3 regions of the Streptomyces sp. NPDC006314 genome follow, and region 1 is predicted to be linked to each of the others. Evidence: predicted binding sites of a transcription regulator. Region 1 holds the regulator's gene; each other region holds the start of a gene.
The links. The regulator HrcA, encoded in region 1, represses chaperone genes, less so after heat shock. The targets are predictions, from matches to a motif close to TTNGCACTCNGNNNNNCNGAGTGCNAA.
Positions count from the first base shown of each region.

Region 2: a site for HrcA is predicted at 2,211-2,237, ahead of groL (chaperonin GroEL). Genes of this name have one in related genera too.
Region 3: a site for HrcA is predicted at 7,096-7,122, ahead of groES (co-chaperone GroES). Genes of this name have one in related genera too.

Region 1 covers NZ_JBEXRL010000002.1:52,673-62,103, forward strand. The annotation lists gene ABZ079_RS03345 (SpoIIE family protein phosphatase) at 1-1,307, shown strand, start outside; gene hemW (radical SAM family heme chaperone HemW) at 1,335-2,567, shown strand; gene ABZ079_RS03355 (DUF3097 domain-containing protein) at 2,725-3,534, opposite strand; gene ABZ079_RS03360 (MBL fold metallo-hydrolase) at 3,569-4,291, opposite strand; gene hrcA (heat-inducible transcriptional repressor HrcA) at 4,451-5,467, shown strand; gene dnaJ (molecular chaperone DnaJ) at 5,468-6,604, shown strand; gene ABZ079_RS03375 (nitronate monooxygenase) at 6,785-7,873, shown strand; gene ABZ079_RS03380 (16S rRNA (uracil(1498)-N(3))-methyltransferase) at 7,870-8,610, shown strand; gene ABZ079_RS03385 (VOC family protein) at 8,629-9,021, shown strand.
Region 2 covers NZ_JBEXRL010000021.1:20,437-29,867, forward strand. The annotation lists gene thrC (threonine synthase) at 1-1,058, shown strand, start outside; gene ABZ079_RS29935 (MoaD/ThiS family protein) at 1,177-1,455, shown strand; gene ABZ079_RS29940 (cold-shock protein) at 1,899-2,102, shown strand; gene groL (chaperonin GroEL) at 2,400-4,022, shown strand; gene ABZ079_RS29950 (NADH:flavin oxidoreductase) at 4,236-5,360, shown strand; gene ABZ079_RS29955 (carboxylesterase family protein) at 5,416-6,960, shown strand; gene ABZ079_RS29960 (hypothetical protein) at 6,967-7,536, opposite strand; gene ABZ079_RS29965 (hypothetical protein) at 7,670-8,506, opposite strand; gene ABZ079_RS29970 (PTS transporter subunit EIIC) at 8,880-9,431, opposite strand, start outside.
Region 3 covers NZ_JBEXRL010000001.1:512,189-521,619, forward strand. The annotation lists gene ABZ079_RS02265 (response regulator transcription factor) at 1-497, opposite strand, end outside; gene ABZ079_RS02270 (WhiB family transcriptional regulator) at 878-1,207, shown strand; gene ABZ079_RS02275 (LysR family transcriptional regulator) at 1,297-2,205, opposite strand; gene ABZ079_RS02280 (MOSC domain-containing protein) at 2,285-2,953, shown strand; gene ABZ079_RS02285 (SDR family oxidoreductase) at 3,030-3,803, shown strand; gene ABZ079_RS02290 (ester cyclase) at 3,880-4,587, shown strand; gene groL (chaperonin GroEL) at 4,898-6,520, opposite strand; gene groES (co-chaperone GroES) at 6,641-6,949, opposite strand; gene ABZ079_RS02305 (polysaccharide deacetylase family protein) at 7,286-8,107, opposite strand; gene ABZ079_RS02310 (polysaccharide deacetylase family protein) at 8,104-9,039, opposite strand; gene ABZ079_RS02315 (class I SAM-dependent methyltransferase) at 9,130-9,431, shown strand, end outside.

The DNA of each region.
Region 1 (9,431 bases):
GCGCCGACGGCGACCGGGACTGGCTCGGCCGGGGGGCCCTGTCCTTCCTCGCCGAGGCCTCCGACCTGCTCGCCGGACAGCTGGACGAGACCCTGGTCGCCGCCCTCACCGGTCAGCTGATCGTGCCCCGGCTCGCCGACTGGTGCGCGGTGTGGCTGGAGGACGAGGCGACCGTGCGCGGCGGCACGGGCGGCGGCCCGGCCCGGGTCTGGCACGCCAGCGAGGCCCGTATCGAGGAACTGCGGTGCGCCCTGGAGAAGGAGCCGCCGTGCCCGCGGGATGGGCTGCGCTCCGGCCCCGAGCCGTACCCCTGGCCCGGCGACGCGCTCGGTGAGCAGGGCGCTCACGGCACGGCGCTCGCGTACCGGCTGATCGCGGGCGGCCGGCCGCTCGGCACCCTGGTCATCGGCCGGTGCGGGCTGACCCGTTTCCCCGACGAGGTCACCGGGCTCGTCGAGGATCTCGCCCGGCGGGTCGCCCTCGCCATCGGCGCGGCCCGCCAGTACGCCCGCCAGGCCACCATCAGCGCCGTCCTGCAGCGCGGCCTGCTGCCCGGCGCGGTCGCCGAGATCCCCGGCGTGCACAGCGCGCTCGTCCACGAGCCCTGCGACAAGGGCGGCCCCAGCGGCGACTTCTACGACCTGTTCCCGGCCGGCGACGGCCGCTGGTGCTTCGCCGTGGGCGACGTCCAGGGCAAGGGCCCCGAGGCGGCGGTGGTGATCGGCCTCGCCCGCCCCTGGCTGCGCCTCCTCGCCCGCGAGGGCTACCGCGTGGCCGACGTCCTCGACCGCCTCAACCAGCTCCTGCTGGACGACGCCACCGAGGCCGCCGACGCCGCCGCCCGCGCCCTGGTCGCCGCCGGCGGCCGGCCCGTGGTGACCGGGGACGGCCCGCAGACCCGCTTCCTGTCCCTGCTCTACGGCGAGCTGGTCCCGCACGACGGCGGTGTCCGCTGCACGCTCGCCTCCGCCGGGCACCCGCTGCCGCTCGTCCTCAGCCCCGACGGCACCGTGCGCACCGCCGCCCGCCCGCAGACCCTGCTCGGCGTGGTCGAGGACGAGACCTACACCAGCGAGACCCTCGACCTGCGGCCCGGCGACACGCTGCTGTGCGTCACCGACGGGGTGACCGAGCGCCGCTCCGGCTCCCGCCAGTTCGACGACGGCGACGGGCTCGCGCGGGCCCTGTCCGGCTGCGCGGGCCTGAACGCCGAGCTGATCGCGGAAAGGATCCGCCGCATGGTGCACGACTTCGGCGGCGGTCTCCCGGAGGACGACCTGGCCCTGCTGGTGCTGCAGGCCGGGTAACCGTCGCCGTACGGGACAATGGGGGACATGCCTTCCGCACTCCCCGACGGCGAGCCCGTCCCCGCCGACGGCGCGCTGCCCGCCGCCGCGCTCGCCGGGGCCGCCGACCGCCCCCTCGGGTTCTACCTGCACGTCCCGTACTGCGCGTCCCGCTGCGGCTACTGCGACTTCAACACCTACACCGCGACCGAGCTGCGCGGCACGGGTGGGGTGCTCGCGTCCCGGGACAACTACGCGGACACACTGATCGACGAGATCCGCCTGGCCCGCAAGGTGCTCGGCGACGACCCGCGCGAGGTCCGCACGGTCTTCGTCGGCGGCGGCACGCCGACGCTGCTGGCCGCGGGCGATCTCGTACGGATGCTGGGCGCGATCCGCGACGAGTTCGGGCTGGCGCCGGACGCGGAGATCACTACGGAGGCGAACCCGGAGTCGGTGGGCCCGGCCTACCTCTCCGCTCTGCGCGAGGGCGGCTTCAACCGGATCTCCTTCGGCATGCAGAGCGCGAAGCAGCATGTGCTGAAGGTGCTGGACCGCACGCACACCCCGGGCCGCCCCGAGGCGTGCGTGGCGGAGGCGCGGGCGGCCGGCTTCGGGCACGTCAACCTCGACCTGATCTACGGCACGCCGGGGGAGAGCGACGACGACTGGCGGGCGTCCCTGGACGCGGCGATCGGCGCCGGACCCGACCACGTCAGCGCCTACGCCCTGATCGTCGAGGAGGGCACGCAGCTCGCCCGCCGCGTTCGCCGGGGCGAGGTCCCGATGACCGACGACGACGTCCACGCCGACCGCTACCTGATCGCCGAGGAGCGGCTGTCGGCGGCGGGCTTCGCCTGGTACGAGGTGTCGAACTGGGCCACGTCCGAGGCGGCCCGCTGCCTGCACAACGAGCTGTACTGGCGGGGCGCCGACTGGTGGGGCGCGGGACCGGGCGCGCACAGCCATGTGGGCGGGGTGCGCTGGTGGAACGTGAAGCATCCGGGGGCGTATGCGGCGGCGCTGGCCTCGGGGCGGTCCCCGGGTGCGGGCCGGGAGATCCTCCCGGACGAGGACCGCCGGGTGGAGCGGGTCCTGCTGGAGCTGCGGCTGCGGGAGGGCGTTTTGCTGTCACTGCTGAAGGAGGAGGGGCTCGCGGCTTCCCGGCGGGCGCTGGCGGACGGCCTGCTGGAGCCCGGTCCGTACGAGGAGGGGCGCGCGGTGCTGACGCTGCGGGGGCGGTTGCTGGCGGACGCGGTGGTGCGGGATCTGGTGGACTGATCACCCCGGCGGGTGCGTCGGGGCGGAACGCCGGCTCGCTCCCCGACCCGGTTCGTAGGCTGCCGCCCACAGGACGCGGAGGATGCGGAGGCCACGGGGATGACCGCTGTTCCGGGACTCGAGCCGGGCACCAGTGACGTCGGAACCTTCCCCGGCGTCAGACCCCACCACTGTCCGTGACGAAGTCGATCAGTTCCTCCACCCGCCCCAGCAACTCCGGCTCCAGATCCTTGTAGGACCGCACCCGCCCCAGAATCCCCTGCCAGGCCGCCCCCGTGTTCTCCGGCCACCCCAGCGCCCGGCACACCCCCGTCTTCCAGTCCTGCCCGCGCGGCACCCGCGGCCAGCCGGGAATCCCCACGGACGACGGCTTCACCGCCTCCCAGATGTCGATGTACGGGTGGCCCACCACCAGCGCGTGCTCACTCGTCACCGACTCCGCGATGCGCCACTCCTTCGTGCCCGGCACCAGGTGGTCCACGAGCACCCCCAGCCGCGCGTCCGGCCCCGGCCCGAACTCCGCCACGATCGACGGCAGGTCGTCCACGCCCTCCAGGTACTCCACGACCACGCCCTCGATGCGCAGGTCGTCACCCCACACCTTCTCGACCAGTTCGGCGTCGTGCCGGCCCTCGACGTAGATGCGTCCGGCACGGGCGACACGCGCGCGTGCGCCGGGGACGGCCACCGAACCGGATGCCGTACGGGTGGGGCGCACGGGACCCGAGGACGGACGTACGAGGGTCACGGCCCTGCCCTCCAGCAGGAAGCCGCGCGGCTCCATCGGGAACACCCGATGCTTGCCGAAGCGGTCCTCCAGGGTCACCGTGCCCGCCTCGCAGCGGATCACCGCACCGCAGAATCCGGTGCCGGGCTCCTCCACCACCAGCCCCGGCTCGGCCGGTACCTCCGGGACCGGCTTCGGCTTCTTCCACGGCGGAGTCAGGTCGGCGGAGTACTGGCGCATTCGGATGACGATAGGAGAAGCCGCACACCAAGGCTCACGACACGCCGAAACGCGTGGCCAGCTCGTCGCGCTGCCGTCGTACGAACCCCGCGTCCACCGCCGCCCCGTGCCCGGGCACGTACAGCGCGTCCTCGCCGCCCAGCGCCAGCAGCCGGTCCAGCGCGTCCGGCCAGCGGGACGGGACCGCGTCCGGGCCCGCCTGGGGCTCGCCGGACTCCTCGACCAGGTCGCCGCAGAAGACCACCTCGGGGGAGCCGGGGACCAGGACGGCAAGGTCGTGGGCGGTGTGCCCGGGTCCCACGTTGGCCAGCAGGGCCTGGCGGCCGCCGCCGAGGTCGAGGGTCCACTCGCCGGAGACCAGGTGCCGAGGGGGGCTCAGCGCGTCCACCGCCTCGTCCGCGTCGGCCACCGGCAGCCCGTTGCGGATCGCGTCCAGACGCAGCTCCTCGCGTGCGTACGCGAACACCGTGTCGATGCCCACCGCCGCGTACACCTCGGTCCCGGCGTACGCGGCCATGCCGAAGACATGGTCGAAGTGCGGGTGGGTGAGCGCGAGATGGGTCACACGCCCGCCGGACAGCTCCTCGGCCCGGGCCCGCAGCCGAGCCCCTTCGGCCGGACTCGACCCGGCGTCGACCATCAGCGCCGTACCCTCGCCGAGGACCAGGCCCACCGTGCAGTCCCAGCCGGGCAGCCGGCACCGCCCGACGCCGGCGGCCAGCCGTTCCCAGCCCAGCTCTTCCCAAGTCACCGTCATACCGCGACGCTAGCGGTACGAGCCGGGACCGGACCGGCCTTGCCCAGTGCGTACCTGACAGCCGTACACTGGGCCGGGGAACGCTGGCACTCGCATGGGAAGAGTGCCAGGCGGACGACCCGAAGGGACGAGGGGACGACGTGCTGGAGGTGCGCGCGAATGCTGAGTGAACGCAGGCTTCAGGTGCTGCGCGCCATCGTCCAGGACTATGTGGGCACCGAGGAGCCGGTGGGTTCCAAGGCGCTCACCGAGCGGCACAACCTCGGTGTCTCCCCGGCGACCGTCCGCAACGACATGGCGGCCCTGGAGGACGAGGGGTACATCGCCCAGCCGCACACCAGTGCCGGGCGCATTCCCACCGACAAGGGCTACCGCCTGTTCGTGGACAAGCTCGCGGGCGTCAAGCCGATGACCGCGCCCGAGCGGCGGGCGATCCAGAGCTTCCTGGAGGGCGCCGTCGACCTCGACGACGTCGTGGCGCGCACGGTGCGGCTGCTCGCGCAGCTGACCCGGCAGGTGGCCGTCGTGCAGTATCCGTCGCTGACCCGGTCCACCGTCCGGCACGTGGAGCTGCTCTCGCTCGCTCCCGCGCGCGTGATGCTCGTGCTGATCACGGACACCGGCCGGGTCGAGCAGCGGATGGTCGACTGTCCCGCGCCGTTCGGCGAGGCCTCGCTGGCGGATCTGCGGGCACGGCTGAACAGCCGCGTCGCGGGCCGCCGGTTCACCGACGTGCCGCGGCTGGTCGAGGACCTCCCGGAGGCCTTCGAAGCCGAGGACCGCGGTACGGTCTCCATGGTGCTCTCCACCCTCCTGGAGACACTCGTCGAGGAGAACGAGGAGCGGCTGATGATCGGCGGCACCGCCAATCTCACCCGCTTCGGGCATGACTTCCCTCTCACGATCCGGCCCGTCCTGGAGGCCCTTGAGGAGCACGTCGTGCTCCTCAAGCTCCTCGGCGAGGCGAAGGATCCGGGCGTGACCGTGCGCATCGGCCACGAGAACGCCCATGCAGGACTCAACTCCACCTCCGTGGTGTCGGTCGGTTACGGTTCGGGCGGCGAGGCGGTTGCCAAGCTCGGCGTGGTCGGACCGACCCGCATGGACTACCCGGGAACGATGGGAGCGGTACGCGCAGTGGCACGGTACGTCGGACAGATCCTGGCGGAGTCGTAAGTGGCCACGGACTACTACGCCGTTCTCGGCGTGCGCCGCGACGCGTCGCAGGATGAGATCAAGAAGGCGTTCCGCCGGCTCGCGCGCGAGCTGCACCCGGACGTCAATCCCGATCCGAAGACCCAGGAGCGGTTCAAGGAGATCAACGCCGCCTACGAGGTGCTGTCGGACCCGCAGAAGAAGCAGGTCTACGACCTCGGCGGCGACCCGCTCTCCCAGTCGGGCGGCGCCGGTGCGGGCGGTTTCGGGGCCGGTGGCTTCGGCAACTTCTCCGACATCATGGACGCGTTCTTCGGTACGGCGTCGCAGCGCGGGCCGCGCTCGCGCACCCGGCGCGGCCAGGACGCGATGATCCGCATCGAGATCGAGCTGGACGAGGCCGCCTTCGGTACGACCAAGGACATCCAGGTCGACACCGCGGTCGTCTGCAACACCTGCAACGGTGAGGGCGCGGCTCCGGGCACGTCCGCCCAGACGTGTGACATGTGCCGCGGCCGGGGTGAGGTGTCGCAGGTCACCCGGTCCTTCCTGGGCCAGGTCATGACCTCGCGGCCCTGCCCCCAGTGCCAGGGCTTCGGAACCGTGGTGCCGACACCGTGCCCGGAGTGCGCCGGCGACGGTCGCGTACGGTCGCGGCGCACCCTCACCGTGAAGATCCCGGCCGGTGTCGACAACGGCACACGGATCCAGCTCGCCGGTGAGGGCGAGGTCGGGCCGGGCGGCGGTCCGGCCGGTGACCTGTACGTCGAGATCCACGAGCTGCCGCACCACACCTTCCAGCGGCGCGGCGACGATCTGCACTGCACGGTCACGATCCCGATGACCGCGGCGGCGCTCGGTACGAAGGTGCCGCTGGAGACGCTGGACGGGGTGGAGGAGGTCGACATCCGGCCCGGCACCCAGTCCGGTCAGTCGATCCCGCTGCACGGCCGTGGCGTCACGCATCTGCGGGGCGGCGGCCGGGGTGATCTGATCGTCCACGTCGAGGTGCAGACTCCGAGCAAGCTGGACCCCGAGCAGGAGCGGTTGCTGCGGGAGCTGGCGAAGCTGAGGGGTGAGGAGCGGCCGCAGGGGCAGTTTCAGCCGGGTCAGCAGGGACTGTTCTCGCGGCTGAAGGACGCGTTCAACGGGCGGTGAGGGCAAGGGGCTCCGCCCCTGGGACCCCTCCAGGGGCTCCGCCCCCCGGGCCCCTGCCCACCACCGGCTCGGTCGGCCGGGAAGCGGCCCGTGCGCCCCGGCTCGGGCGGGTGAGAAGTGGCATGTGCCAAGGGGAAGGCCCGATTCGGTGTTGTTCGGAGGACGTGACAACATGCGGTCATGTCCTCCGCGCTGACCGATCTCGTCCCTCACCCGATCGTGCAGGCCCCCATGGCGGGCGGTGTCTCCGTCCCGCAGCTCGCCGCCGCCGTCTCCGAGGCCGGTGGTCTCGGGTTCCTCGCCGCCGGATACAAGACCGCCGACGGCATGTACCAGGAGATCAAGCAGCTGCGGGGGCTCACGAGCCGCCCCTTCGGCGTGAACGTGTTCGTGCCGCAGCCCGAGTACCCCGAGTCCGGTGCCGTGGAGGTGTACGCGCACCAGCTGGCCGGGGAGGCCGCCTGGTACGAGACCGAGCTGGGTGACCCGGACAGCGGCCGGGACGACGGCTACGACGCCAAGCTCGCCGTCCTCCTCGACAACCCGGTGCCGGTGGTCTCCTTCCACTTCGGCGTGCCGGGCCGGGAGGCGCTGGACTCGCTGCGCCGGGCCGGAACGTTCACACTGGTCACCGCCACCACCGCCGAGGAGGCCCGAGCGGTCGAGCGGGCCGGGGCGGACGCGGTGATCGCGCAGGGCGTGGAGGCCGGCGGCCACCAGGGAACACACCGGGACATCCCCGAGAACGACGGCTGCGGCATCGGACTGCTGTCGCTGATCGCGCAGATCCGCGAGGCCGTGAGCATCCCGGTCGTCGCCGCCGGCGGCATCATGCGCGGCGGCCAGATCGCCGCCGCCCTCGCGGCGGGCGCGAGCGCGGCCCAGCTGGGCACCGCCTTCCTCGCCGCCCCCGAGTCGGGGGCCCACGCCCTGCACAAGCGGGCGCTGACCGACCCCCTGTTCGCCCGTACCGAGCTGACCCGCGCCTTCTCCGGCCGCCCGGCGCGCGGACTGGTCAACCGCTTCCTGCGCGAGCACGGCCCGTACGCCCCTGCCGCCTACCCGGAGATCCACCACCTCACCTCCCCGCTGCGCAAGGCCGCCGCCAAGGCCGGGGACGCGCAGGGCATGGCCCTGTGGGCGGGCCAGGGCCACCGGCTGGCCCGGGAGCTGCCGGCCGGCCGGCTGGTGGAGGTGCTGAGGGCCGAACTCGCCGAGGCACGGACAGCGTTGTCGGACCTCGCCGGGCCCGGAGGTGACCGGCGATGACCGCGCCCGTCTTCGTCGTGGACCGACTCGACCGCGTCGGCCGGGAGTTCGTGCTCGACGGCCCCGAGGGGCGGCACGCCGTGTCCGTGAAGCGGCTGCGGCCGGGCGAGGACGTGGTCCTCACCGACGGGCGCGGCCGCTGGGCCGAGGGCGTCGTCAAGGCGGCCGAGGGCAAGGACCGGCTGGTGGTCATGGACCTGGAGTCCGTCCACGAGGAGCCCCCGGCCACCCCGCGGATCACCGTCGTCCAGGCCCTGCCCAAGGGCGACCGCGGCGAGCTGGCGGTGGAGATGATGACCGAGGTCGGTGTCGACGCCGTCGTGCCCTGGCAGGCGTCCCGCTGCATCACCCAGTGGAAGGGCGACCGCGGGCTGAAGGCCCTCGGCAAGTGGCGGGCCACCGCCCGCGAGGCCGGCAAGCAGTCCCGCCGGGTCCGCTTCCCCGAGGTCGCGGACGCCGCGACGACCAAGCAGGTTGGCGCACTTCTGGCCAAGGCGGACTTCGCGGCCGTCCTCCACGAGAGCGGCGAGGAGCGGCTCGCCACCGCCGAACTGCCCGCCCACGGCGAGATCGTGCTGGTCGTCGGTCCCGAAGGCGGAGTCTCCCCGGAGGAGTTGGCGCTTTTCGCGGGGGCGGGTGCGAAGCCGTACGTCCTCGGTCCTACCGTGTTGCGCACATCGACCGCCGGCACCGCCGCCGCGGCCCTGCTGCTGGGCCGCACCGGCCGCTGGTCCTGACACCACCTGGGGGACACCGTGGAACTCGCCCAAGTCCGGCTCCTGGTAACCGACTTCGCCGCCTGCTACCGCTTCTACGCCGACGTCCTCGGCCTCAAGCCGCAGTCCGGCGCGACCGAGGGGCCGTACGAGAAGTTCAGCCCGCATGCCGGATCCGCGGGGATCGCGCTGCAGGACCGGGTAATGATGGCCGAGGTCCTGCAGGAGCTGGACGAGACAGCCACCGGCCACCGCTCCCTGGTCGTGCTGCGCGTGGACGACCTCGACGCCTACTGCGCGGAGATCACCTCCCGGGGTGCCACCCTGCTGCACGGACCGGCCCCCATGGCCGAGCGCATGCGTGTGGCCCACCTCAAGGACCCTGAGGGCAACCTGGTCGAACTCCAGGAGTGGCTGCTGCTGCGCGGCTGACCGCGACGGCGGGCAGCGGCTCCCAGCCGTCCACCTCACCCGGCGCCGGCCCACGGCGCGGGATCCGCCGCCGAACGCCCGCAGGAACCGGGTTGGTGCAGGTCGACCTCGTATCCGCGGTCGTCGGCGACAAGTCCGCAACACCGGTGCCCGCCGGCGGCGACTCCCCGGAAGACGAGCCGCGTCTCGACCCCGTCCCGGTACGGCGCGAGCGCCTTCGGCAGGACTCTCCGTCCGCGTGCGGGCGCCGATCCTCCACCGGAAGACGGTCCCGTCCCGCCACGACGAGCCGCCTGAGCCTGCGTTTACCGGGCAGGGTCGGGCCGGGGCAGAAAAGACGGCGCCGGGCCGGGTGCCCTGAACGGGTGAGTGGCCGCTTGTGCCCTACCGCCGGGGCCCGGCCGGTGGCA
Region 2 (9,431 bases), on a different contig from region 1:
CCCTGCTGCCCGTCCCCGCCGACGTGGCCGACAAGCCGAACCTGAACCCGGGCTGGACCAAGCTCGTCAAGGCCGACAACCTGGCCGGCGAGCTGGGCGTCACCGGCGGCCTGTACGTGAAGGACGACTCCGGCAACCCGACGCACTCCTTCAAGGACCGTGTCGTCGCCCAGGCCCTGGAGGCCGCCCGCGCCTTCGGCTTCACGACGCTCTCCTGCTCCTCCACCGGCAACCTCGCCGGCGCCGTGGGCGCCGCCGCCGCCCGGGCTGGCCTTCGTTCCTGCGTGTTCATCCCGCACGACCTGGAGCAGGGCAAGGTCGTCATGGCCGCGGTCTACGGCGGCGAACTCGTCGGCATCGAGGGCAACTACGACGACGTGAACCGCTTCTGCTCCGAGCTGATCGGCGACCCGGCCGGCGAGGGCTGGGGCTTCGTCAACGTCAATCTGCGGCCGTACTACGCGGAGGGCTCCAAGACCCTGGCGTACGAGATCTGTGAGCAGCTCGGCTGGCGGCTCCCGGACCAGATCGTGGTCCCGATCGCCTCCGGCTCCCAGCTCACGAAGATCGACAAGGGGCTGCAGGAGCTGATCAAGCTCGGTCTCGTCGAGGACAAGCCGTACAAGATCTTCGGTGCGCAGGCCGAGGGCTGCTCGCCGGTGTCGACCGCCTACAAGGCCGGGCACGACGTGGTCCGCCCGCAGAAGCCGAACACCATCGCCAAGTCCCTCGCCATCGGCAACCCGGCCGACGGCCCCTACGTCCTCGACATCGCGCGCCGCACCGGCGGTGCGGTGGAGGACGTCACGGACGAGGAAGTCGTCGACGCGATCAAGCTGCTGGCCCGCACGGAGGGCATCTTCGCGGAGACGGCGGGCGGTGTGACGGTCGGCGTCACCCGCAAGCTGCTCAAGGACGGGGTGCTGGACCCGGCGAAGACCACGGTCGTCCTCAACACCGGCGACGGCCTCAAGACCCTCGACGCGGTGGCCGGCACGGGGCTCTCCGCGACGATCCGCCCCACCCTTGAGTCGTTCCGTGAGGCGGGACTCGCCTAGGGCTTCGGCCCATCGATTCCGTCTGCGGGCCGGTGGGGGCTGGGCGCGCCCCGCGGCGGAGCCGCATATCGACACAGCCCCGCGCCCCTGAGGGCGATGAGCTGACCGGAGGTCATACATGAGCGTCACTGTCCGCATCCCGACCATCCTGCGCACCTACACCGGCGGCCAGGCCGAGGTCACCGCCGAGGGCGGGACCCTCGCCGAGGTCATCGAGGACCTGGAGAAGAACCACACGGGGATCGCCGCCCGGGTGCTGGACGACCAGGGCAAGCTGCGCCGGTTCGTCAACGTCTACGTCAACGACGACGACGTCCGGTTCGAGCAGGGCCTCGAGACGGCGACCCCCGACGGGGCGGGCGTCTCCATCATTCCGGCCGTCGCCGGCGGCTGCTGACGGAATGACCGATCATTACCTTCGGTAACAGTGGTTACCTGTTGTTTCCCTGATTGCCCCCTCCGTGAGAGAAGCGGAGGGGGCAATTCTGTGTGATTGAGCGCGGTACAGTTGGGGAACGCGGCCGTGGCCTTCGGGCTGCGGACCCTGGATTCACACCGCACAGCCCGCCAAGAAGTAGCCAAAGTATGCGGGTTTTATGCGGCTTTTGCTCCTTTTGTGAAGCCCGACTTGCCCTGAAGTCGGATGAATTCTCGGCACATTCCGGATCGGTTTCCTCCGCAATTCTCGTCCGATTGACCTGTTGCAGACGGCAGTTGGACAGATACATTCAGCGGCGGTCGACGCGTTCCGGCGCACGCCCCCGTCCCATGGGGGGTGAGGTCTGACCCGGGTCCGCGAAGTGTGGATCTGTGCAAGGGCCAGTAATAGGGGAGTTAGGCATGGCTCAGGGCACCGTCAAGTGGTTCAACGCGGAGAAGGGGTACGGCTTCATCGCGGTCGACGGTGGTGCGGACGTCTTCGTCCACTACAGCGCGATTCAGATGGACGGCTACCGCACCCTTGAAGAGGGTCAGCGGGTCGAGTTCGAGATCTCGCAGGGCCAGAAGGGTCCGCAGGCCGACATGGTTCGCGTCACCGCCTGAACGTTTCTTGCGACGAAGGGCCCGCACCGGCACAGGGTGCGGGCCCTTCTTCCTGCCCGGGGCCTCCCCGTCCCGGACGGCTGAGCGCCGCCTGTCGCCCCGGAGGCGCTTGCACTCGACCATGCCGAGTGCTAATCATTGCGTTAGCACTCTGAAGGTGAGAGTGACAGTGAAGGACCGGGTCGGTGAGGCCCGCAGGCCGGGTGGGGCAAGGAACCACGAGGCCGGCGAGCCGTCCGTCGCGGGCGCGGGCGCGGTCCGAAGGAATCACCCCCAGTCCTGGAGGGACCACTTCACATGGCCAAGATCATCGCGTTCGACGAGGAGGCGCGGCGCGGCCTCGAGCGCGGCATGAACCAGCTCGCGGACGCCGTGAAGGTGACGCTCGGCCCCAAGGGCCGCAACGTCGTCCTCGAGAAGAAGTGGGGCGCCCCCACGATCACCAACGATGGTGTCTCCATCGCCAAGGAGATCGAGCTCGAGGACCCGTACGAGAAGATCGGCGCCGAGCTGGTCAAGGAAGTCGCCAAGAAGACGGACGACGTCGCCGGTGACGGAACGACCACCGCGACCGTGCTCGCCCAGGCCCTGGTCAAGGAAGGCCTGCGCAACGTCGCCGCCGGTGCCAACCCGATGGCTCTGAAGCGCGGTATCGAGAAGGCCGTCGAGGCCGTCTCCGCCGCCCTGCTGGAGCAGGCGAAGGACGTCGAGACCAAGGAGCAGATCGCCTCCACCGCGTCCATCTCCGCCGCCGACACCCAGATCGGCGAGCTGATCGCCGAGGCCATGGACAAGGTCGGCAAGGAAGGCGTCATCACCGTCGAGGAGTCCAACACCTTCGGCCTGGAGCTCGAGCTCACCGAGGGTATGCGCTTCGACAAGGGCTACATCTCCGCCTACTTCGCGACCGACATGGAGCGCATGGAGGCGGTGCTCGAGGACCCGTACATCCTCATCGCCAACTCCAAGATCTCCTCGGTCAAGGACCTGCTCCCGCTGCTGGAGAAGGTCATGCAGTCGGGCAAGCCGCTGCTGATCATCGCCGAGGACGTCGAGGGCGAGGCCCTCTCCACCCTGGTCGTCAACAAGATCCGCGGCACCTTCAAGTCCGTCGCCGTCAAGGCCCCGGGCTTCGGTGACCGCCGCAAGGCCATGCTCGGCGACATCGCCATCCTCACGGGCGGCGAGGTCATCTCCGAGGAGGTCGGCCTCAAGCTGGAGAACGCGACCCTGGACCTCCTGGGCCGCGCCCGCAAGGTCGTCATCACCAAGGACGAGACCACCATCGTCGACGGTGCCGGCTCCTCGGAGCAGGTCAACGGCCGGGTCAACCAGATCCGCGCCGAGATCGAGAACAGCGACTCGGACTACGACCGCGAGAAGCTGCAGGAGCGCCTGGCGAAGCTCGCCGGCGGTGTCGCGGTCATCAAGGCCGGTGCCGCCACCGAGGTGGAGCTCAAGGAGCGCAAGCACCGCATCGAGGACGCCGTCCGCAACGCGAAGGCCGCCGTCGAGGAGGGCATCGTCGCCGGTGGTGGCGTGGCCCTGCTGCAGGCCTCCCAGGTCTTCGAGAAGCTGGAGCTCGAGGGTGACGAGGCGACCGGCGCCAACGCCGTGCGCATCGCGCTCGAGGCCCCGCTGAAGCAGATCGCCGTCAACGCCGGCCTCGAGGGCGGTGTCGTGGTGGAGAAGGTGCGCAACCTGACCCCGGGCCACGGCCTGAACGCCGCGACCGGCGAGTACGTCGACCTGGTCGCCGAGGGCATCATCGACCCGGCGAAGGTGACCCGCTCTGCCCTGCAGAACGCCGCCTCCATCGCCGCGCTGTTCCTCACCACCGAGGCCGTCATCGCCGACAAGCCGGAGAAGGCCGCCGCGCCGGCCGGCGGCGGCATGCCGGGCGGTGACATGGACTTCTGATCCTTCCGAGGATCGGCACCAGTCCTTTCGTACGAGGGCGGTACCCCCTGCCACAGGCAGGGGGTACCGCCCTCGGGCGTGTCCGGGATCACGTGGGCCGGGCCGGCCGGCCCGGGAATGGGGGCCTGCGTCTACACGGTTGCTTAAGAAGGTGCAACAATGCGCGCGCACATACCAGCCGGTTAACACTGTCACTCACGAGGAGCCCCCCACGTGACCGTCACCACGCCCGCCTCCCGCGCGGCCCGGATCCTCTCCCGCCCGATCGCCCTCAACGGCCTCACCGTCCCCAACCGGATCGTGATGGCGCCGATGACGCGCATGTTCTCCCCGGGTGGCATCCCCGGCGAGGATGTGCGCTCCTACTACGCGCGCCGCGCCGCCGCCGGCGTCGGGCTGATCGTCACCGAGGGCACCTACGTCGGCCACGAGTCGGCCGGCCAGAGCGACCGCGTCCCGCGCTTCCACGGCGAGGAGCAGCTCGCGGGCTGGGCCAAGGTCGCCGAGGACGTGCACGCCGCGGGCGGCACGATCGTCCCGCAGCTGTGGCACATCGGCATGGTCCGCAAGCAGGGCGACGCCCCCTTCCCGGACGCCCCCGCCGTCGGCCCCTCCGGCCTCGTCACCCCGGACGCCGAGCCCACCGGCAGGACGATGACCCAGCAGGACCTGGACGACGTCGTCGCCGCGTTCGCCCAGGCCGCCGCGGACGCCGAGCGCATCGGCTTCGACGGCGTGGAGATCCACGGCGCCCACGGCTACCTCGTCGACCAGTTCCTGTGGGCGGGCACCAACCGCCGCACGGACGCGTACGGCGGCGACCCGGTGGCCCGTACCCAGTTCGCCGCGGAGATCGTCGCCGCGGTCCGCGAGAGGGTGTCCCCCGAATTCCCGGTGATCTTCCGCTACTCGCAGTGGAAGCAGCAGGACTACACCGCCCGCCTCGCCGAGACCCCCGAGGAGCTGGAGGCCATCCTCACTCCGCTGGCCGCCGCCGGCGTCGACGTCTTCCACGCCTCCACCCGCCGTTACTGGCTGCCGGAGTTCGAGGGCTCCGACCTCAACCTCGCGGGCTGGACGAAGAAGCTCACCGGCAAGCCGGTCATCACCGTCGGGTCGGTCGGCCTCGACGGCGACTTCGTCAACGCCTTCCAGGGCGAGGGCTCCCCGGTCAAGGGCATCGACAACCTCCTCGACCGGCTGGAGGCCGACGAGGTCGACCTCGTCGCCGTCGGCCGCGCCCTGCTCCAGGACCCGGAGTGGGCGGCCAAGGTCCTCTCCGACCGCTTCGACGACCTGAAGCCGTACGACGCGGCGGCGGTGAAGACCCTCAGCTGACGGGGCACTCATGATCGCTGCCGTCCGTTCCTCTGACAACCAGTGAGGAGCGATCATGACGACGAGCGAGTCCCACGCCCCGGACACCGACGGCCCCGTGGTGCGCACCGCCTCCGGCGCGGTGCGCGGCCTGCGCGAGCGGGGGCTGTCGGTGTTCCGGGGCATCCCCTTCGCCGAACCTCCGGTAGGTGAGGCCCGCTTCCAGGCCCCGCGCCGGGCCCGCTGCTGGGACGGCACCCGGGAGGCGTACGCCTTCGGCCCGCCGCCCCCGCAGGAGCCGGGCGTCCTGGGCCGCACGGCCCGCCCCGCCACCGGCCCCACGGGCGACGACTGGCTCACGCTGAACGTGTGGACCCCCGACCCGGACCCGTCCGCCGCCCGCCCGGTGATGGTGTGGATCCACGGCGGCGCGTACAAGCTCGGCCACGGCGGCCAGCCGGGCTACGACGCCCAGCACGTGGCCCGCGACGGCGACGTCGTGGTCGTCACCTTCAACTACCGTGTCGGGATGGAGGGTTTCGCCCTCTGGGCGGGCGCCCCGGCCAACCGTGGCCTGCTGGACCAGGTCGCGGCCCTGGAGTGGGTCCAGGAGAACATCGGCGCGTTCGGCGGTGACCCGGCCCGGGTCACGGTCTTCGGCGAGTCGGCGGGCGCGGGCTCCGTCGCCTCCCTGCTGGCGATGGAGAGGGCGCGGGGCCTGTTCCACCGGGCGGTGGCGCAGAGCGTGCCCGGCACGTTCTTCTCGGCCGACCTGGCCCGCGACATGGCGACGGCACTGGCGGCGGAGGCCGGCCGGCAGCCCACCGCGGCCGACCTGGCCGCCGTGGACCCTCGTCGACTCCCCGAGGCCGGACAGTCGCTGTCGGCCAAGATGCTCCAGTATCTGGACCGCTGGGGCCGGGCGGCGCCCACGGTCACCCCCTTCTCCCCGGTGGTCGACGGCGACGTACTGCCCATGTCTCCCTGGCAGGCGCTGGCCTCGGGCGCGGCGCGGGAGGTGGACCTGCTGGTCGGCCACAACCGCGACGAGTTCCGCCTGTTCATGGCCATGAGCGGCATGCTCGGCGAGATCACCGGGGAGCAGGCGACGGGGGCCCTGCGGTTGCTGGCACCGGACGGCGAGGCGGGCGAGCGGGCCTATCGGGCGGCCTTCCCCGGGGCGTCACCGGCCGAACTGTACGAACGCGTCCAGACGGACTGGCTGTTCGGCATGCCGAGTCTGCATCTGGCCGAGGCCCAGCTGGCGGGCGGCGGCCGGTCCCACGTCTACGAACTGACCTGGCCTGCCCCGGGAAGCGTACTGGGCGCCTGTCACGGCCTGGACATCCCGCTGCTCTTCGGCACGTTCGGCGCGGACCTGGGAGGCCTCCTCTTCCCCGGCGGCAGGCCCACCTCGGAGGCGGAGCACCTCTCCGCCTTCATCCGCCGCTCCTGGACGGCGTTCGCACGCACCGGCGACCCCGGCTGGCCGGCGTACGACACCCGGACCCGCCCGGTACAGGTGCTGGACGCGGAGCCGAAGGTGACGCCGTACCCCGAGGAGAAGAGCAGGCGCATATGGGAGGGTCACGACTTCCGGCCGCTGCCGCTGCTGGACTGACCGCGGCTAGAGGTTGCCCATGGGCTCGATGTCGGTGCGCACCGGCGTCCCCCACACCCGCAGCACCTCGTAGTCGGTGAACTCGTGCACGAGCCGGTACGCCATGGCGGGCCGGGATCCGCGCCGCTGGGCGGCGAGGTACGCCTCGGCCTCCTGCCGATCCCGCCTGGGCGTCCCGCACAGCTGCCACTCCTGCCCGTTCCACAGCTCGGGCAGCCACCGCTGCTGGGGCTGGGGCCGGTCACCGCGCACGCCGTAACGGGAGGGGGCCGAGCGGACCGGCTCGGCCACGTTCGGCCTGCTGCCGTACTCCGAGCGCCGGTGGGCCCTGCGCCGGGTCTCGCACAGCAGGCACAGATCGGGGGCGCTCTCGTCCACGGGCCCCTGCGGGTGCTCAGGGCACCGGGTGCTGGGCGCGCCGGCCCCGACACTCTCGTCCAGCAGATCGAGGGCCCGCCGCAGATCGGCCCTCACCTCGTGCAGCCGGGCGTCCGGGGTGTCGACGGTGAGTGCCTCCCCGTGCTCCCCGAGCAGCCGCAGGGCCCGGCCGAGGGCGGTGAGCTGGGCGTGGTTCATGTCAGTTCGCTCAGTCCTTCAGCTTCTCGGTGTCCAGGGTGATGCCGGCCGGGGGTGGCGGTTCGACGGTAGCGCCCCACGGGCAGCGGGCTCCATGGTGCCCCGGAGTGCTCTCCTCGATCGTCTGAGGCCATCACGTGAGTGTTGCTTCTCGTCTCTTTTCCAGGATCGCAGCACGCATCTCCGTCGCGTAGGCGTGGATGGCGGGTGCCGACGGGGGCGCATGGTGGTGAACGCCAGGAGGGGGTGCGCCCCGGCACACCCGGCACAGTCCACCCGGCAGCGCCTCCGGCCGCCCCGGCACACCGCACTCCGCGCACTCCATCAACCGGGGCGGCCGGGACGCCGGCGGCCCGGGTTCGGGCGCCGGGGTGGGCGGGAGCTTGTCGGTCAGGCGTCTGCGGACCAGGGCGGCCGGGTGGTGGACGGGGGTGGGCAGCCCGGTGGTGAGGGCACGGAGTACGTCGTCGTCGCCGGCGCCCCTGACGTACCACTGCACGACCAGCGGCGCGAGGCCGGCGCAGTCGGCCTCGGAGAGAGACAGCGCGGGGGCGCTGCGGCCGAGGGCGGCGAGGAGGACGTGGGCGCGGGAGCGGGTCGGCCGAGGGCGGCCCTGCGGTGGCTCGCCCATGACGTCCCCGCGCGTGAAGGCGGCCCACCAGTCATCGGCGCGTGCGGTACGGGAGAACCACGATCGGGTGATCCAGCGGACGGAGTCGGTGCCGGGGAGCCGTTCGCGTCCCCGGCGCAGATGCCCTTCCCGCTGGAGGCGCCTCAGGGCCGTGCCGAGGGCGCACTGCCCGTACGGCAGCACCCTGGCCAGCGTCTTCACGGAGATGTCGGCGCCGTCCGGGAGGCGGTCGATGTACGCGGCGACGGCGGCTTCGCGGGCCGGAAGGTGGGCGAAGTCGTGGTTGCTGCGGGGGCGTTGGCCGGGGGCGGAGCGTTTTCCGTAACCGGGGTTGGCCATCGGGTGCGGGGAGGGGTGCGCCGGGAAGGGGGCAGCACTAAAGTTGGCGTCAGCCATGGGATCGAACTCTCTCTTCGATCTCGTAGGTCAAGCCCCCGCACGGTGTTGGCGCACCAGCGGGGGCTGTTTGCTTACGGCCGCACGTTAGAGCCTTGTGACTCTGCGTGGCAAGCCGAACGCGTCAAGTCAACACGCGGGGTGGGAGGGCGGGTTGAGGCCCTCCACCCGTTCCTTGAAAAGAGGGCTCGAAGCTCGGGGCGAGAGGCTTGAGCTTCGGGGGATCGCTCAGTGCTTGAGGTTCGAGACGAACGCCGACCAGGCCGTCGAGCCGAAGACGCCGTCGAGGACGGGCTGAGCCTGCTCTCGGTACCGATCAACCTGCTCGCGGGATGGGTGAAGAGCCCGGGCGCCGGGGGAAGCCGAAGAGGTACGTCGCCGCGAAGCCCACCGCGTAACCGGTGAGCAGCCCGCCACCGTAGACCGCCGCCGCCACCCCCGGCCCCCTGTCCCCCGCGAGCAGCGGGAACAGGGCCCAGCCCGACGGGCCGATCGCCGTCGCACCCACTTCGGTGCCCAGCATGGCGAAGAAGCCGACGAAGGCTCCGCCCGCCGCCCCGCCCGCACAGGCGGTCAGGAAGGGCCTGCCGAGCGGCAGGGAAACGCCGTAGATCAGGGGTTCACCGACGCCCAGCAGGCCGGCCGGGAGGGCCGACCTGATCGTCGTACGCAGCGAGACGTCGTGGCGCAGGCGGACGTAGACCGCGAGGGCCGCGCCCACCTGGCCCGCGCCCGCCATGGCCAGCAGAGGGAGCAGGACGGTGTAGCCCCGCTGCTCGATGAGGGTGGTGTGGAGGGGAATGAGGGCCTGGTGCAGGCCCAGCATGACCAGCGGCAGGAAGAGGCCGCCCAGCACCAGTCCGGCCAC
Region 3 (9,431 bases), on a different contig from region 1:
AGCTCGCGGCCGATCTCGGCGTTGGAGCGTCCGTGGCTCATGCCCTCAAGGACCTGGATCTCACGCGCGGTGAGCGTGGGCGCGGCGCCCATCTCGGCCGAGCGGAGCCGGCGCGGAGCCAGCCGCCAGGTCGGGTCGGCCAGCGCCTGCGTCACGGTGGCGCGCAGCTCCGCGCGCGAGGCGTCCTTGTGCAGGTAGCCCCGGGCGCCGGCGGCGACCGCGAGGGCCACGCCGTCGAGGTCCTCGGCGACGGTGAGCATGATGATGCGGGCCCCCGGGTCGGCGGACAGCAGCCGGCGGACGGTCTCGACGCCGCCCAGGCCGGGCATGCGCACGTCCATCAGGATGAGGTCGGAGCGGTCGGCGCCCCAGCGGCGGAGGACTTCCTCGCCGTTGGCCGCCGTCGTCACACGCTCGACACCGGGCACGGTCGCGACCGCGCGGCGGAGCGCTTCTCGGGCAAGCGGGGAGTCGTCGCAGACGAGGACGGATGTCATGACCGCCCTCCGCAGCTGATGCGCGTCACCTTGAGCCTCCAGGCTGGTACGGAATCGTCACCTGTGCGGTCGACCGTCTCGGACGCCTGCCCGAGCGCTTGTGTTCTCAACCGCCTCCGCACTCTCAACGACGGTCACTCGAAAGAGTTACGGGGCCGCGTGCCGTCTTCGGCACTCTATGTGAGGGCGTCGACACGGTGGAGACATGCCCGGCGGACTCCAACTTTTCACCACAACCCATGCCCCATTCAGCCGCTTTTCTTCCCGTTTTGCAGTGTCCGGAGCTAGATTCGCAATGAGTCATATTTTCATCTCCTTAGACCGGAGATGTACGGTCGATGGCACCGTATCCGCAGAGAACGGCTACAAGGGGTCACGTAATGGCAGATTTCTCCCGCCTTCCCGGACCGAACGCGGACCTATGGGACTGGCAGCTGCTGGCTGCCTGTCGCGGCGTGGACAGCTCGCTCTTCTTCCACCCCGAGGGCGAGCGCGGGGCGGCTCGGAGTGCTCGTGAGAACTCGGCCAAGGAGGTCTGCATGAGATGCCCGGTCCGTGCGGAGTGCGCGGCGCACGCACTGGCGGTGCGCGAGCCGTACGGAGTCTGGGGAGGCCTGACCGAGGATGAGCGCGAAGAGTTGATGGGGCGGGCACGCAACCGTCTGGTGTCGGCATCGACCACCAGCGGGGACACCGCCCCGAATCACTGAAGGAACGTTTCAGCACCCGCAGCCCGCCGGGTGCGCCCCTTCCCTCACCGGGCACGCGCGTGCGTGCCCGATGACTCTGCCGTGACCCCTTACGAACGCCCGGCCGCCCGAGCCGCCCGGGCGAGCTGTTCCAGCGTCGCCGCCACGGTCGGCACCCGTGCCAGGTCGGGCAGGGTGAGAGCGACGATCTCCCGCCGTACCGCCGGTTCCAGCCGGACCACCCGCACACCCCTCGGCCGTACCGACTCCACCGCCAGCTGGGGCAGGACGGCGACCCCGAGCCCCGCGCCGACCAGACCGACCACCGCCGGGTAGTCGTCGGTCGCGAAGTCGATGCGCGGGCTGAACCCGGCGCCCTCGCAGACCTGCACCAGCTGGCCGCGGCAGCGCGGGCAGCCCGCGATCCAGGGCTCCTGGGCCAGCTCGCCGATGGCGACGGTCTCCGCGCGCGCGATCCGGTGGCGCTCGGGCACGAGGGCCACCAGACGGTCCGTCAGCAGCGGCCGGACGACGAGGTCGTCCCAGTCCTCCGCGACCGCGGCGCCCTCGTAGCGGAAGGCGAGGGCGAGGTCGCAGTCTCCTTCGCGCAGCAGTTCGACGGACCTCGGGGGCTCGCCCTCCTCCAGGGAGACGCGGGTGCCGGGGTGGGCGGCGCGCAGGGCGGCCAGCGCGGTGGGGACCAGGGTGGAGCTGCCGCTGGGGAAGGAGACCAGCCGGACCCGGCCGGCCCGCAGGCCCGCGATGGCGGCGACCTCCTCCTCGGCCGCGGTGAGTCCGGCGAGGATCCCGGAGGCGTGCCGGACCAGGGCCTCTCCGGCCTGGGTGAGGCGCATCTCGCGGCCGCTGCGGACCAGCAGCGGGGTGCCGACGGAGGCTTCCAGGGCCTTCATCTGCTGACTGATGGCGGGCTGGGTGCAGCCCAGTTCACGCCCCGCCGCCGAGAAGGAACCGGTGGAGGCGACGGCGCGCAGGACACGGAGATGACGGGCCTCGATCACCCTTCGAGCATAAGGGCAGCTTGGGGACGGCGCCGCATATTCGCTCGACGCTTTGAGGGTGGTCCCGTACGGTGCGGGCATGCAGCTCCTCTCGGTCAACCTGGGCCGCCCGCAGCCGGTGTCGTACACGGACCAGCCGGACGGCGTGACGGGCATCGACAAGAAGCCGGCCGACGGCCCGGTGCGGGTCACGGCGCCGGGCCCCAAGGGGGTCGGCGCGAGCGGGCTCGCCGGGGACACGGTGTGCGACATGCGGCACCACGGCGGCTACGACCAGGCGGTGTACGCGTTCGCGCGCGAGGACCTCGACGACTGGGAGCGCGAACTCGGCCGGTCGCTGCCCAACGGTTGCTTCGGGGAGAACCTGACGACGGACGGCCTGGACGTCTCCGGCGCGCTGATCGGCGAGCGCTGGCGGATCGGTTCCGTGGTGGTGCTGGAGGTGACCTCGGGGCGGATTCCGTGCCGTACGTTCCAGGGCCATTTGGACGAGCGGGGATGGGTGAAGAGGTTCACCCGGAAGGGTGCGACCGGTGCCTACCTGCGGGTGATCGAACCGGGCGAGATACGGGCGGGTGATCCGGTCGAGATCGTGCACCGGCCGGAGCACGGGGTGACGGCGGCGATGCAGTTCCGCGCGGTCACCACCGAACGTGAACTGCTGCCTCGGCTGCTCGCCGCGGGCGAGGCACTGCACGCGGAGACACTGGCGGCGGCCCGCAAGTACGCGGCCCGGTACGGGGGCTGAAGGACAGTCGGCGCGGCTGGCGCGAAGGCCGCCGTGGGCAGCGGACGCCGCCGGTCCGGGTCACTACCCTTGGGCCATGACAACGGCTCTGATTACGGGATCGACCGCGGGGATCGGTGCCGCGTTCGCGCGGCGGCTCGCCGCTGACGGGCATGACCTGATCCTGGTGGCGCGGGACACCAGGCGGCTGCGCGAGCAGGCGACCGAACTGCACGACCGGCACGGCGTCGAGGTGGAGGTGCTGACCGCCGACCTGTCGGAGGACAAGGGCATCGAGGCGGTCGCCGACCGGCTCGGCGACCGGAAGAACCCGGTCGACCTGCTGATCAACAACGCCGGGTTCGGCAACAAGGGCCGCTACCTGGACGTGCCCATGGCGGACGAGCTGAAGATGCTCAAGGTGCACTGCGAGGCGGTGCTCCGGCTGACGTCGGCGGCGGCCGCGGCGATGCGCGAGCGTGGACGGGGCGGGGTCGTCAACGTAGCCTCGGTGGCCGCCTTCGTGCCGCGGGGCACCTACGGGGCGTCGAAGGCCTGGGTCGTGCAGTTCACGCAGGGCGCGGCGAAGGACCTGGCGGGCAGCGGGGTGCGGCTGATGGCCCTGTGCCCGGGCTTCGTGCGCACCGAGTTCCACGAGCGGGCCGGGATGGGCACGGACAACATCCCGGGGTGGATGTGGCTGGACGCCGACAAGTTGGTCGCGGCGGCGCTGGCGGACCTGGCGCGCGGCAGGTCACTGTCCATCCCGGACCCGAGGTACAAGGCGCTGATGGGTCTGGTGAAGGTGACGCCCCGAGGGCTGCTGGGCGGGATCTCCTCGAGGACCGGGCGCAGGTACGGCCCGCGGTAGCGGACGTGTGACGCTGCCGCCCCGGTGCGAAAATGAGGGTGATGGAACCGGGCCAGGGGGGCCGGGAGGCGGCGTCATGACCTTCGTACAGCTCATCGAGTGCAAGACGAGCCGGCTGGACGAGATGAACCGGCTCATGGACGACTGGGTCGCGCAGACCAAGGGAAGGCGGACGGCGACGCACGCGCTGGTCGGCAAGGACCGGTCGGACGCGTCGCACATCGTCGAAGTGGTGGAGTTCCCGTCGTACGAGGACGCGATGCGGAACTCGAACCTCCCGGAGACCGACAGGATCTTCCAGGGGATGGTCGCCCTGTGCGACGAGATGCCGACGTTCACCGATCTGGACGTCGTACGGGACGAGCGGCTGGCCGAGGACACCGTCCGGCGGTTCTTCGAGGCGCTGGAGACGCCGGGCGAGCTGCCTCCGCTCAACGACCTGCTGGACGAGGACATCCACAGTCACGACCCGGTGAACCCGCAGGACACCATCGGGCTGGACAACGTCCGCGCCGAGTTCCGGATGTGGCGTGGGGGCTTCGACTTCTCGTTCACCGTCGAGGACGTGTTCGCCCAGGGTGAGAGGGCCTGCGCGCGCTGGACGTGGCGCGGCGTCCAGAAGGGCGAGTTCCTGGGCCTGCCCAACACCGGCCGGCAGGTGGCGATGACCGGGACGACCGTCTTCCGGTTCGGCGAGGACGGCAAGATCGCCGAGCTGTGGTGGCAGCACGACCAGCTGGGACTGATGCAGCAACTGGGAGCACTGGACGATCTGGAGAGCTAGCGGGGAGGGGCGATCGGCTGGTGGTCCGCCACTCCACCTGCGCCGGCCGACGACCGAGGAGCAGCGCCTCGTCCGGGTCGGCCGCGCCCCGAGGTGACAGGGCGTCATCAGCACCCTCGTCCCGCGCGGCGGAACGAGGGTCACGTAGGGAGAGCCCTGAACCCGGCCGTGGGCGCCCGGGTGACGCCCGAGCAGCGGTCAGGGGCGCGTCGCGCGCGAGCGGCCACCGCTGAAAAGCATGGTGCCCAGCGCCCCGTCGGGGGCACTGGGCACCGTGGCTCAGCTCAGCTCAGCTCAGCGCAGCGCAGGCTCAGTGGGCGTGGCCGTGGCTGTGGCCCGCCTCGGCCGGCTCCTCTTCCTTCTTCTCGACGACCAGGGTCTCGGTCGTGAGCAGCAGGGAGGCAATGGAGGCGGCGTTCTCCAGGGCGGAGCGGGTGACCTTGACCGGGTCGATGACGCCGGCCTTGACCAGGTCGCCGTACTCGCCGGTCGCGGCGTTGAAGCCCTGGCCCTTGTCGAGCTCGGCGACCTTGGAGGTGATGACGTAGCCCTCGAGGCCGGCGTTCTCGGCGATCCAGCGAAGCGGCTCGACGGCGGCGCGACGGACGACCGCGACACCCGTGGCCTCGTCGCCGGTCTTGCCGAGGTTGTCCTCGAGGACCTTCACGGCGTGGACGAGCGCGGAGCCACCACCGGAGACGATGCCCTCCTCGACCGCGGCGCGGGTCGCGGAGATGGCGTCCTCCAGACGGTGCTTCTTCTCCTTCAGCTCCACCTCGGTGGCGGCGCCGACCTTGATCACGCACACGCCGCCGGCCAGCTTCGCGAGGCGCTCCTGGAGCTTCTCGCGGTCCCAGTCGGAGTCGGTGTTCTCGATCTCGGCCTTGATCTGCGCGACGCGGCCCGTCAGGTCCTCGGCCTTGCCGGCACCCTCGACGATCGTGGTGTCGTCCTTGGTGACGGTGACGCGGCGGGCGGAGCCGAGCACCTCGAGGCCGACCTGGTCGAGCTTGAGGCCGACCTCCTCGGAGATGACGGTGGCGCCGGTGAGGACGGCCATGTCCTGCAGCATCGCCTTGCGGCGGTCACCGAAGCCGGGGGCCTTCACCGCCACGGCGTTGAAGGTGCCACGGATCTTGTTGACCACCAGGGTCGACAGGGCCTCGCCCTCGACGTCCTCGGCGATGATCAGCAGCGGCTTGGAGGAGTTGGACTGGATGACCTTCTCCAGCAGCGGCAGCATGTCCGCGATGGCGGAGATCTTGCCCTGCGTGATCAGGATGTACGGGTCGTCGAGGACGGCCTCCATGCGCTCCTGGTCCGTCACGAAGTACGGCGACAGGTAGCCCTTGTCGAAGGCCATGCCCTCGGTGAAGTCCAGCTCCAGACCGAAGGTGTTGGACTCCTCGACGGTGATGACACCGTCCTTGCCGACCTTGTCCATCGCCTCGGCGATCAGCTCGCCGACCTGCTGGTCCTGGGCGGACAGCGCGGCCACGGCGGCGATGTCGGACTTCTCGTCGATCGGGCGGGCCGTGGCGAGCAGCTCGTCGGAGACGGCCTTGACCGCGGCGTCGATGCCCTTCTTCAGGGCGGCCGGGGAGGCACCGGCGGCGACGTTCTTCAGTCCCTCGCGGACGAGCGCCTGGGCCAGCACGGTGGCGGTGGTGGTGCCGTCACCAGCGATGTCGTTGGTCTTGGTGGCCACCTCCTTCACCAGCTGGGCGCCGAGGTTCTCGTACGGGTCCTCGATCTCGACCTCGCGGGCGATCGTGACACCGTCGTTGGTGATGGTGGGGGCGCCGAACTTCTTGTCGATGACGACGTTGCGGCCCTTGGGGCCGATCGTCACCTTCACCGTGTCGGCCAGCTTGTTGACGCCGCGCTCGAGGGCGCGACGGGCGTCCTCGTCGAACTTCAGGATCTTCGCCATGACAGCGGGAGCCCTCTCGGAATCTGTGGGTGAAAAAAGAACTGCGCCCCGGGCGCCCGGCTTCTTGTGTGGTCGCGGGGGCCAGGGGCGCAGCAGGAAGCAACTGTGTGCTCGAGGTGACTACTTCTCGATGATCGCGAGGACGTCGCGAGCCGAGAGGACGAGGTACTCCTCGCCGTTGTACTTCACCTCGGTGCCGCCGTACTTGCTGTAGAGGACGACGTCTCCGACCTTGACGTCGAGCGGAAGACGCTCGCCGTTCTCGAAGCGGCCCGGACCCACGGCGAGGACGGCGCCCTCCTGGGGCTTCTCCTTCGCGGTGTCCGGGATGACCAGGCCAGAGGCGGTGGTCTGCTCGGCGTCGAGCGGCTGGACCACGATGCGGTCCTCGAGCGGCTTGATGGCAACCTTGGAGCTGGTGGTCGTCACGATCCGACCTCCCCCTTCGGAGATCTCACGGGGTTAACTGTCTGAGGTGGCGACCAGGTCGATCCGTCGTCGCGGGTGCCGGACCTGCCCGTCGCGTTGTTGGCACTCTCCAGGGGGGAGTGCCAGAGCCGAGACTATGACTGCGGTTAGCACTCGGTCAAGCGGAGTGCCAATGCCGGCGGCGCGTCGCCCGAGTTTTGAGCGGGTGGAGTGACGGCGGCGCTCGGTGCCGGCCTCCGCCGGGGGCCGCGCCCCCAGACCGCCGTCTCGGTCCTGCGGCCTCTCCCCGCCCATCGCCGGGCGCCGGGCGGGCCGAACCGTCCGCGGCCGGGCCGGTCAGTTCAGGTAGTCCTCGAGCCGCCCCACCGTCAGCCCCCGCTGCTGCGCCCGCCGCAGGACCCGCGTCGTGCGTTCCCGCAGGGGCGGGCCCGTGGACTCGTCGGGGCCGACCAGGACGATGTCGCCGGGGCGGAGGCGGTGGTCGCCCCGGGTGAAGACGAGGCCGGTCGGGGTCATCGCGGCCCGCCACAGGACGACCGTGGAGATGCCGCAGTCGGCCGCCGCGCGCAGGGTGGTGGTGTCGTACGTGCCGTAGGGCGGGCGGAAGAGGCGGGGGCGGACGCCGAGGCGGGCGTCCAGCCGCTGCTGCTGGCCGCAGATCTCGGCGCGCTGCCCTGCGTACGGCTGTCCGGCGAGCGCCCGGTGGTCGAGGGTGTGGTTCTGGATGCCGGCGCCGAGCCTGTGCAGGTGGGCGAAGTGACCGTAGCCGGGGCCGGCGACGCTGTCGGTGAGGAACAGGCTGACCGGCAGCCGGAGTTCGCGGACCATGTCGACGAAGCGGGGGTCCTTCTCGCCGCCGTCGTCGTAGGTGAGGAAGACGACCCGGTCGCGGGTGGCGACATGGTCCACGACGCGCGGCAGGGCGCGGCCCCCGGCGTGGGGACTGAGGGCGAGGGACCGGGTCGCGGGCCGGGGCGGGCGGGGCAGGGGCTCGGTCAGGCCCCAGTGGCGGTAGGCACGGTCGGGGGCGGGGCCGTTCGGGCGTACCCCTTCGGCCGCCTTCTTGCCGAGGCGTTCGATGGGGTCGACGGACTGCGCGCAGCCCGCGAGGAGGAGGGCCGAGGCGAGGACCGCGGCCAGGCCCCGCGCCCGCCTCACAGGTAGTCCTCCAGGCGGGCCACGGCGTAGCCCTCGCGCGTGACCTTGTTCAGGAAGCGGCGCATGTCGTCGACCATCGTGCCGTCCCAGTCGCCCCGGCCGCGGAAGTGGGTGAGGACGATGTCGCCGCGGCGCAGCCGCCGGTCGTCCTCGCGGTACTCCCAGTGGTCGACGAAGACCTCCTCGTTCCAGATCGGCGCGTACTTGATGCCGCAGGCCTTGGCGGCGACCAGGGTGTCCTGGTTGTAGTTGCCGTAGGGAGGGCGGAAGACCGTGGGCGCCTTGCCGAACTGGCTCTCCATGACGGCCTGCATGCCGCAGATCTCGTCCTTCTGCTCCTCGTAGGACAGGCCCGGCAGGTAGGGGTGGTGCAGCGTGTGGTTGTTGAGGGTGTTGCCGTAGGACCGCATCTTCCGGAAGTAGGCGTAGTCGTCCTTCACCAGGTAGTTGCTGAGGAAGGCGGTGTACGGGATCTTCAGTTCCCGCATCATGGCGAGGAACCTCGGGTCCTTCTCCGCGCCGTCGTCGATCGTCAGGAAGACGACCTTCTGCTTGGTGGGGATCGTGGTGAAGACCGGCGGCAGGTCCCAGTCGTCCTGGTGATCCACCTCGAACCCGGCGCGGGCGGTGATCTTCGGTTTCACCACGGGTGGCGGCGGTGGCGTCAGCGGGACCTGTTCCAGTCCCCAGCGCCGGGCGGCGGCGGCCAGGCGGGCGTGTTCGGCGGCCTGGCCTCCCTCGCGGCCCCCGGTCCGGCCGGGGCCGCCCTGGCCGGACGCGGTGCCGGGGGAGTCCGGGCCGGCGCAGCCGGAGAGGAGGGCGGCGGAGGCCAGCGCGGTGGCTCCACAGCCCAGGGCGAGGGACCGGATACGGGACTGCGACCGAGCCCGAGAGAGAGTCTGATTCTTGTCATTTTGTACTACTGCTCGCATGGTGCCGGATCCTCCCAGGGCCCGGCCCGCGACCGGGTCCGACACCGCCGTCGGAGGCGCACCATCCACCGACTGGCCCACAATGACCGGGTGAACGACCTCGCCCTCCTCCTCACCTCCGAAGGCCGCGCCCTCCTCGAGGAGGTGCGTGACACCGATCCCGCGCGGGAGCTGGCCGTGGCCACCCGGCTGCGCCGCGACCACCCGGCCGAGCTGGTGTCGGCCGCGCTCGGCCAGGCCCGGCTGCGGCAGCGGGCGGCGGCGAAGTTCGGGGCCGAGGACGCCGGGCGGATGTTCTTCACGCCGAACGGGGTCGAGCAGTCGACGCGGGCCAGTGTGGCCGGGTACCGGGCGCAGCGGCTGAAGCACCTGGGCGTGACCTCGGTCGCCGA